Regions from separate parts of the Ruegeria sp. H8 genome, predicted to be linked through region 3. Evidence: riboswitches for the same ligand, from Rfam matches in the RefSeq annotation. Region 3 holds a riboswitch; each other region holds the start of a gene.
What was found. Region 3 has a riboswitch for cobalamin ahead of ACR0A2_RS21945 (DUF4198 domain-containing protein). Riboswitches for the same ligand answer to the same signal wherever they lie in the genome.

Region 1: it holds a riboswitch for cobalamin, as region 3 does, so the genes downstream of both, ACR0A2_RS21100 (hypothetical protein) here and ACR0A2_RS21945 (DUF4198 domain-containing protein) in region 3, are expected to answer to the same signal.
Region 2: it holds a riboswitch for cobalamin, as region 3 does, so the genes downstream of both, ACR0A2_RS19010 (energy-coupling factor ABC transporter permease) here and ACR0A2_RS21945 (DUF4198 domain-containing protein) in region 3, are expected to answer to the same signal.

What each region holds. Positions count from the first base shown of each region.
Region 1 covers NZ_JBQFNY010000015.1:8,996-12,266, reverse strand. The annotation lists gene rsgA (ribosome small subunit-dependent GTPase A) at 1-241, shown strand, start outside; gene ACR0A2_RS21105 (alpha/beta hydrolase family protein) at 281-1,138, opposite strand; cobalamin riboswitch at 1,272-1,493, shown strand; gene ACR0A2_RS21100 (hypothetical protein) at 1,585-1,992, shown strand; gene ACR0A2_RS21095 (protein-tyrosine phosphatase family protein) at 1,984-2,496, opposite strand; gene ACR0A2_RS21090 (DNA polymerase III subunit gamma/tau) at 2,668-3,271, shown strand, end outside.
Region 2 covers NZ_JBQFNY010000010.1:100,620-103,890, reverse strand. The annotation lists gene ACR0A2_RS19020 (MerR family transcriptional regulator) at 1-405, shown strand, start outside; gene ACR0A2_RS19015 (transglutaminase-like cysteine peptidase) at 587-1,375, shown strand; gene ACR0A2_RS19010 (energy-coupling factor ABC transporter permease) at 1,480-2,163, opposite strand; cobalamin riboswitch at 2,240-2,452, opposite strand; gene ACR0A2_RS19005 (L,D-transpeptidase) at 2,668-3,271, shown strand, end outside.
Region 3 covers NZ_JBQFNY010000018.1:19,966-23,236, forward strand. The annotation lists gene ACR0A2_RS21940 (ROK family transcriptional regulator) at 1-1,012, shown strand, start outside; cobalamin riboswitch at 1,134-1,332, shown strand; gene ACR0A2_RS21945 (DUF4198 domain-containing protein) at 1,464-2,249, shown strand; gene cbiM (cobalt transporter CbiM) at 2,256-2,867, shown strand; gene ACR0A2_RS21955 (cobalt ABC transporter permease) at 2,864-3,271, shown strand, end outside.

The DNA.
Region 1 (3,271 bases), on a different contig from region 3:
TGCCGAGTTGAGCCGGGACTGCCGTTTTTCGGATTGCCAGCACAGCTCCGAGCCCGGATGTGCCGTGCAAAAGGCAATAAGCCACGGCATGCTTGATCCGGCTCGATTGGACCGGTGGCGCAAGCTTCGGCGCGAAGATCAGCGCAATTCTGAGACCGTCGCGCAGTCCCGGGCGCGGGACAAAGCGTTCGGCAAGATGGTCCGTGGTGTCATGAAGGAAAAGAAACTTCGCAACCGGTGATGGCGGGTCGGGGCCTGGCCCGTTCTGCGCCGCGTCTGATCAAGCGATCAGTCGCGGCCAAACCGCTGCATTGCGCCGGGCAAATGCTCCGATATGACCAACCTCGGACAACCCGAAATCGGCAGGGTTCAGCAGGTGGCGGTTGGCATCGGGGCCGTAAAGATCCGCAAGCCGCCAAACCGCGTCCGGCGGCACCATCTGGTCGTCCTCGAAGGTGAACAAATCCACGGGCGTTCCAGAATCCTTCCACTGCGCCGCAGGTAACTCATGCCCGATTTCAGGCACATAATTCAAAGTTGCGGTACACCATTTGCGCCACTGCCAATAGACCGATGCCGGCAGATCCGAGCCGAACCCGATCGCCTTTCCGGGAAGGTAGCCAAGGGCTCGGGCCAAAAGCGGGGCATGACCATACCAGAACAATCCTGCCAAACCCCGATAGGGCCACGGGTGGTCGCTTACGGTTACCAGCCCCGAACAAACACAGATCATCCGGTCAATCAGATCGATATCCGGCTGCACAGGCCCCAACATCGCGCCGATCGAATGACCGATGGTCCAATGCTGCGAATCGGGAAACCGTCTGCGCATTTCCGCCCGTGCCGCGGGCATGTCGATCAAGGCCCAATCCGCCATGGTCGCACGCGATTCTTTCAGGCGGCCAGTCAAGGAATGCCCGTAATCGCGATAGTCATAGGTCAGGCAGGCCATACCCTGCTCGGCAGCAAGCCATCGTGCGAAATGACGGTAATAATCGCGCGGCACACCCGTTGCACTGTTCAGCACGACGACGATTTCGGGCGAGGTCAGCGGGCTGTACAATCGGGCAGACAGTGTTTTCTGCCCGGACGGAAAGCGAAACTCTTCGGTCAATACCGTTTGCTCTGTGTCCAACATGATCTCTGGCTTTGCGCTTGGTAAATCCGGTTTCCGAACCTCAACGCCCTCGACACTATGCATGAACCGACACCGTATCCAGCATGACCAAGCGTCCGGTCAAAAGATCGGCTTGACTCGATGCGTGCTCAAACGCTAGCGGTTGTGTGATGGTTTCCGGCCTCCACAAGGGGTCGGGATGAAAAGGGAACACGGTGCGGTAATGTCTGGTCAAACAGGCAACAACCAAATCCGCGACTGCCCCCGCAACTGTAAGCGGTAAGCGATGCCGAAACACCACTGGCCCCGAAGGCTGGGAAGGTCGGCAAAGCGATGACCCGCAAGTCAGGAGACCTGCCATCGGAAACGAAACCGAAACTCGGGCGGGGTGTCCGGGCAGGTCCTGACGGCATCACGATGTCCCACCTGTCTCAAATATCCTGTCCACCAAGCGCGGAGGGCGCAGGATGATCTGGAAGACAAAAACACATGAATTCAGTGCGACAGTATGTCAGCGGACGGGCAAAACCTGCCCCGCTTTGGCGCGGCTGGCGCGCTCGATATCCGAAGCCATGGCCCAGGCGACCTCGGCCACAAGTGACGATTTCGAGATTGAGGGCAGCAGCGAGCTGTCACATTGCACCGAAGGATGTCATGCAATTTTCCGCGCGCGATCAGACAGCCTTCGTGTCTTTTGCGGCACGCAGCCCGAAACCGCGATTGAGCCGCTGAACGGCTATGCCGACCTGATCTTCGGAAACACGTTCAGTGCGATGCCATCCGGCGTCGTGAATCCCCCACCCTGCGCGATGATCGAAGTTTCCACGATCCGGCCTCGGAAACCTGTTTGCGCGCCCGCGCAGATTTCAATCTGAATCCAGACTGACCTGTGCCTGGGCGCGCCGAGAGGCCCAGGCCAGTTGCGCATCCGTTTCGACGGCGCAAGGGCGCACCGCCCGCAATCGTTGCAGCGCCATGTCCGCGCGTTCGCCGCATTCGACCATCAGCCGCAGGACAACCATACCTGACCTGCCACATCCCCCGCGGCAGTGCACCAATACGCGACCTCCGCCGGACAGCGCGTGCCGGGCCGCGGCGCTGACGGACGGCCACGCGTCATCAATCGCTTTTGTCGGCGCTCCGAAATCTTCGATCGGCAGGTGAACCCATCGGCTGGCGCGGCTTTGAATATCGCTGCCAAATTCCTGCGCCCCGTCCTGAAGCATTTCGACATCCGTCGTCATCGAAACAACAAGCCCCGGCTGCCAGGCTGCGATCATATCCAGATCGCTGGAGTAATCTCCGCCGCGTCCGGGCATCGAGGTCAGTGCCAGCGTTCCGCCACCGACTTGCAGGGCGTAGATCACCAACTGCGACATGAATCCTGTCCTCCCCAAAGAACTCTTTACAAAAATGAGCCGTTAAATCCGCTGATGCAGTCTAGTGCGAAAGCGACTCGTTTCTAAATCAAAAATCATCGCGCCCCGCTGTGGACGCGGGCAACGGTGGCCACTACGCTGTGCCCAAGCACCGAATCCCAACGAGAAGACATGACAGACAGCTCCAGCCCCGCCTATCAGGTTCTCGCCCGCAAATATCGCCCGGAAACCTTTGCCGATCTGGTGGGTCAGGATGCCATGGTGCGCACCCTGAAAAACGCGTTCGCGGCCGACCGGATCGCGCAGGCCTTCATCATGACCGGCATTCGCGGCACCGGCAAAACCACGACCGCAAGGATCATCGCCAAGGGGATGAACTGCATCGGACCCGACGGAACCGGTGGCCCCACGACCGAGCCCTGCGGTCAGTGTGAACATTGTGTCGCCATCATGGAGGGCCGCCATGTCGACGTGATGGAGATGGACGCCGCCAGCCGTACGGGCGTCAACGACATCCGCGAGATCATCGACAGTGTCCGCTATCGCGCCGCCAGCGCGCGTTACAAGATTTATATCATCGACGAGGTTCATATGCTCTCGACCAGCGCGTTCAACGCGCTGCTCAAGACGTTGGAAGAACCGCCCGCGCATGTGAAGTTCATCTTTGCAACCACTGAAATCCGCAAAGTGCCTGTCACCGTGCTGTCCCGCTGCCAGCGTTTCGACCTGCGCCGGATCGAACCCGAAGACATGATTGGCCTGCTGCGCAAGATCG
Region 2 (3,271 bases), on a different contig from region 3:
GAAGCGGCGAGATTGATCGGTCTGTCGGTCGAGACGATCCGCTATTACGAACGGGAAGGCATAGTCGAGAAAGCCGGTCGAACCGCCTCGGGACGCCGCGCATACACGGAACGGGAAATCTCCGAGCTCAGATTCATCAAACGCTGCCGCGATCTTGGCTTTACCATTCAGGATGCATGCGCACTTCGCGAATTGTCCAAAGCGCCCGAGCAAGCTTGTCGTGACGTCGAATACGTTGCAACAAGACATCTCGACAACGTCAGGTCAAAAATCGCCGCCCTCCAACGGTTGGAGCAAGCACTGGCAGAACTTGTGCAGACCTGCACCGAGGGTGCGGCCTCATGCCCCCTGCTAACGGCGTTGCTCAACGAGCCTTTCGTCAAAGATGTCATTAGCGGCCACTAATTGCAGCGCCTGGAAAACCGAAACTGGCTATCTCAGCTTGCGGAGGAGCGGCTTCATTGTCCCGGTATTCCGTAACCCTCAGCGATGACGGCCGATCTCTGTTGTATTATTGTTGAATGAGAGAATTGCGATCAGCTTACCCTCTAATTCGCTCTGTTAGCTATGCCGGGCTGGTGATGGCGTGGATGCTCTGATGCTGTCAACTAAGGAAGAAATACCAAAGAATCTGCAAATTTTTGCCGCTTTACCCCTAGAGGCTAAGAAGCTGTTGCAATTCCCCAAGCACATGAAGGCTTGGAATAAAACACATTGGCCGGGGAAGTTTGGATACTTTAGAGGAACGAGCATGGAGAAGGCAGATATGACAAATCCCACTTTAGTTCAGGGAGTGTTATCGAAAAACCTGCTGGGTTATCTCCCAATGGTCTGTTTTATATGCAGCTTTTTTGTGTCTGCCGCTACATTGCAAGCCTCTGAGCTTCCCTCGATCGGTCTTGACAAAAAGATTGGAGCGCCATCCGGTGCCAAATCACTGTGCAAAGACTACTCGTGGGCGTGCGCGAGCGCTCGTAGCTCTGGTCTGTCCGTGGCAAAAGAAAATCAGATCGTTAAAACGATCAACACGCGCGTCAATCGGAGAATCCGAGCAGTTTCGGATCAAAGCCAATATGGGACAAAAGAATACTGGACACTGCCGACGCAAGGGTCAGGAGATTGCGAAGACTTCGCTTTGCAAAAGAAGTTTGAACTTGTGCAGAATGGTTTGGATCCTACGAAGCTACTAATTGCGACTGTCTTGGACACCAATCGCAATGGCCATGCTGTTCTAGTCTATCGCTCGAGTGAAGGCGATTTGGTTCTGGACAATGTTACCAACAGGATCAAAACGTGGAAGGAAACGAGGTATCTTTTCCTACGAATACAGGACCCGATTCACCCTGATCGTTGGGTACAGGTTTTTAGTGGCTAAAAACAATGTGGCGCGCCCTCGAGACGCGCCACAATAATCTTTGGAGCTGCGACTACCGGTTTTTTCGCGGCAACCCAATTTTAGGACACCGCTTCAAACTTTGGTCAAGCTTTCGCAGCGTTGTACAAACGCGGAGTCACCAGACCTGTACTGTTCAAACCGCGCATCGCCTTGGCTGCCGCAAGCACTGCCAGATCAGCAATCGGCTCAATGACGATTACCAGCATATAAGCACCGCCAAAGGATAGAACCGAAGCCATGGTTTCTGCGCCGAAACCCTGGCCGTAGAAGGCCCAGAACCCAACCCATGCGACTACTCCTCCCTGATACGTCGCACTCAGCGCAAGAGCTTGGCCATATTTGAGGTCAACATATGCTGTGCCGGGAGCGATGATGCGGCTGGCCAGTGCTTGTAGCGCAAATAGCGGCACCAGCAGAGTGGTCAGGTTGATGAAGTACTGCGGAAGATCGAACGGGGCAAAAAAAACACCCTGAATCAGGAGACCAGCTGCCAATCCAAAAGCCGCGGGTGCAGCACCGAGAAGCAGAAACAGCGTCGACCCCAGGATGAAGTGGACTTCAGAGACACCAACCGGGAAATGCGGCAGGACTTCGAAGAAAAGGAAAACCCCAACGGTGGCGAGCACCGAGCGCATAGCAAAAGATGCAGGTCCATTCGCACGCAATGTGGAAAACGTTTCTTTCGCTGCGTAAGTAGCCGCACCTGCGGCGGTAACATAGGAAAGCGCGATTTTGGCACCATTCACGATGCCCGGTTCGATATGCATGTTCTTTCTCCCTACCGCCTCACCCGGCGGCTTGTCAGGTTGAATCGACCGTAAGGCCGACAGGTTCAGTCTGGGCATAGCCCGGCGCTTTACGGCAGGTCTCCTGACTCGCGGGTGCTCGCTCCGCCAACCTTCCCGGTTCCATTACGAACCAGTGGTGTCTTGGCATCGCTCTCCGCTCACAGTTGCGGGGGCAGTTACGGAATTGGCGCCATTGAAAACACCGAACCGTATTCCCTTTTAATCCTTTTGGCTTCCGCCATCAGGAACCGAAAACAATTCACCGCTACAATGGCGGCTTCGTTTCTGTCAAATGTCTTTGCGACCTAGTCCGAAGTAGACTCGACCGATGCAGGATTCACGCAACCGGCGACATGGTCCATTAGGTAAACCAAGCGTTACCTGAAACCTCTTGAAGCTCTAGCTGCTAGAGGCTTTAAGACTCGAATTTGATCGCAAAAATGCGATGCAACCACATTACACTTGTGAACCAGGACGAGACTTATGCTGACACGGCGCCATTTCATTCAATCAACCACAGCGCTATTCTCGGCGTCTGCGGCCAGTCCATTGATCGCCAAAACATGGCCAACCTCGTCGCAAAAGACCTATTGGGACAGCCAGGTCACGCCATTTGACTACGATCCAGCGACCTCAAATCCATGGGGCGTTCATGACCGTTTTTTACCACGACGTGTCGTAGCAAATGATGGTTTGGTTCCCGGTGACATCCATGTCGATGCCGTCGCGCGCTATCTTTACCATATCGAGGAAGGCGGCACAGCAATGCGCTATGGCGTAGCGATCGCGCGTGGGAACCTTTACGAGCCCGGTACCTATGCTATCCGGCGCAAGGTCGAATGGCCACATTGGACGCCAACGGCTTCAATGATCGAGCTCAACCCCGAATACGCGGAATTCCGGGATGGCATGGAACCCGGGCCAAGTAATGCTCTCGGCTCTCGAGCCCTTTATCTATACGTTGGGGATCGAGATACTTATCTCAGAATCCACGGTACACCTCAGCCCAGAAGCATCGGTGGTCGCGCAAGTTCTGGATGTGTTAGAATGATCATGGCCCATATCAATGATCTCTACCCACATGTAA
Region 3 (3,271 bases):
CATGCGGCTGTTGGAGAAGGATGGTTTGCTGTTGCGCGGCGAGCCGGTCCGCGGGAAAGTCGGGCAACCTTCCGTTCCCATGCGCCTCAACCCGGATGGTGCGTTTTTCTTTGGGCTCAAGGTCGGGCGCCGCAGTACCGAGCTGGTTTTGACTGACTTTGTCGGAAATGTGCGGCAGCGCGAGCGGCGAACCTATGACTATCCAACGCCGAAGGCCACTTTGGAGTTTTCCACTGAGAGTCTGGGCAAAATGATGTCATCCATGTCGCCCGAGGCCAAAGGCAGGATTGCGGGTCTTGGAATTGCCATGCCGTTCTATCTGTGGGACTGGGCCCAGACCCTTCAGGTTCCTCAGGAAGAAATGGACCCGTGGCGCGTATCAGACCTGAAGGCTGACCTGGCGCGTCGCCTCGATATTCCGGTATTCCTGCAAAATGACGCCACTGCGGCTTGTGGGGCGGAATTGGTATTCGGTCCGGCTGATGGGCCAAGGGATTTCCTGTACTTCTATATCGGGTTTTTCATTGGCGGCGGTGTGGTCCTCAATGGCGCGATCTTTTCGGGGCGTGGAAACGCGGGGGCAATCGGCCCCTTGCCTGTGCCCGATGGCGCGGGCGGTGTCAGACCGCTCATCGATGTGGCCAGCCTTTACGTGCTCGAGCGTGCAATCACCACGGCAGGTGTCACGTCGCATTCCATCTGGGAAACGACCCAGCGTTGGGATGTGCCAAACGTTCAACTGGAAAACTGGTTGAAACGGACGGCAAGCGGGATTGCCCATGCGATTGTCTCATCCTGTAGCCTGATAGATTTCGAATGCGTGAAGATTGACGGCTGGATGCCGCAGGACATCAAGGCGCGTTTGGTTGAAATGGTGGAAGACAAACTGTCCGAGCTGAACATGACCGGGCTCGAGCGCCCCGTTGTGCTGGCAGGAACCGTAGGCCCGGAAGCACGCTCTTTGGGCGCGGCAAGCCTGCCCTTGTCGGAGAGGTATCTTTCAGAAGCTTAGACAGGAACGAACCCTGCCGCCTTGGACGTTTCACAAACTGGTTCACTCTCGCAAACTGCCGAGCTCATTATTTTCGATGGCCGTAACACATTTTCGTTGACGGAAGGCTGAGTTGTCTGGCAAGCCGCTCGGCATGTCCGGTTCCGGGGCTTGCTCTGGAATCAATAGGGAATGCGGTGCGGGCTCTGGCCCAAATCCGCAACTGCACCCGCAACTGTAAGCGACGAGCAGGGCTGAAACGCCACTGGGGTTTGCCCGGGAAGGCCGGTCCAACGCTTTGACCCGCAAGTCAGGATACCTGCCGGACATGTGCCCTCTAACGGGCACTCCTAATCGACGACGGGATGTGCGTCGGACCAGGATGCCTGAAAGGGTAATTTGGCGTTGAATGTCCCGTGGTCAAAACGAATTTCGCGCCGGGATTTGCGCGACGGGACAAGGACGACTGTTCATGAAAACGCTGCTCAGCGCAGCCGCTGCCGCGATGGCTCTTCCTGCCATAGTAAATGCGCATTTCCTTTTGGAATACACCACCGACACCATGATCGAGAAACCGGGCGATGTACCGGTCAAACTGATTTTCTGGCATCCGTTCGAGAATGGCCATGTCATGGATCTTGAAAAGCCGCAGGAATTCTATGTGATCCACAACGGTGAAAAGACCGATTTACTGGACACGCTGGAACCTATCCGGTTCACCGGCGGGCAGAACGAGGGCGCGGCGTTCAAAGGCAGTGTCCCGGTCAAACGGTCGGGCGACTATGTGCTGGTGACGGTTCCTCAGCCTTATTACGAGGAATCCGAAGACATCTATATCCAACAGCTCACCAAAGCCTTCCTGAACCGCAACGAATTGCCGACCGATTGGATGAATCCCGTGGGTCTGCCGACCGAGATTATCCCGCTGAACAAGCCGACCAACATCATCGCGGGTTCGACTTTCACGGGCCGTGTGCTGGCTGATGGTCAGCCGGTTGCGGGGGCCGAGATCGAGATCGAATACATGGCAGCCGAACCCGACATGGAAAGTTCGGCCGCTTCTGCACCGAAGGCGTCACCAATGCCGGGTGGTGCGGTGGTCGCAATATCTGACGACAACGGGTATTTTTCGTTCGGCGTTCCAAAAGCCGGTTACTGGGGTTTCGCCGCCCTTGGTTCCGGTCCGGCAACCGAACATGAGGGCAAAGAACTCAGCCAGGATGCGGTCATCTGGATCCGCGCCTGGGATCTGGAGTAACCCCAAATGCACATCGTCGACGGAGCCCTTTCCAACCCGGTTGTAATTGGCGGCGCCATAGCCGCCGCGGGCGGGATCGCCATGGGTCTCAGGTCTCTGGATCTTGATCGCATCCCCACTGCGGGCGTGCTGTCAGCCAGTTTCTTCGTGGCATCGTTGATCCACGTGCCCATTGGTCCGTCGTCGGTCCATCTGATCCTCAACGGCATGGCCGGGCTGCTGCTTGGTTGGGCCGCATTCCCGGCTTTGTTCGTCGGGCTTTTGCTACAGGCGGTCTTTTTCGGCTTTGGCGGGTTGACGGTGTTGGGGATCAACACCGTCAATATCGCCTTTCCCGCGGTGGTGGCCGGAATGTTGTTCGGTCGTCTGATCGCGCGTGGAACGCCTTTGCAAGGTGCGATTTGGGGGGGCATCGGCGGCGCGTTTGCGATTGCGGCGACAACCGGCATGGTCGCGTTTTCGCTGGCGCTGTCGGGGGATGAATTTCTGCCTGCCGCCAAGCTTGTTTTCTTCGCCCATATTCCTGTCATGGCCATCGAGGCGATTTTGACCGGGTTCGCCGTGTTGTTGGCACGCAAGGTCAAGCCCGAGCTGTTTTTCAGAGGAGCAGCCACATGAAGCATCTGGTTGTCATACTGGCCATGTGCTGTTCACCTGTGCCTGCCCTGGCGCACAAGGTCATAGCCGGCGTTTTCGAGTCGGGAGACGTCATCGAGGGCGAAATCGGCTTTTCCAACGGCGACATGGCAAGCGGCACCGAGGTCATTGTCACCGGCCCGGATGGGGCCGAGCTGGGTCGATCGGTAACGGATGCGGACGGTTTCTTTGTCTACACGCCGACCTCGGCCGTGGCGCACACCTTCTTTGCCGACCTTGGCGCCGGGCATGTGGCCGAAGTCACGATGTCTGCCGAAGATGTCGCGCGGATCATGGGCGTTGCCGTGGCAGAGAACGGTGATTCATCTTCGGCTGCTGTGACGCAGGCCAGCGGTTCGGTGGCGTCTCTCAGCGCCGAAGAACAG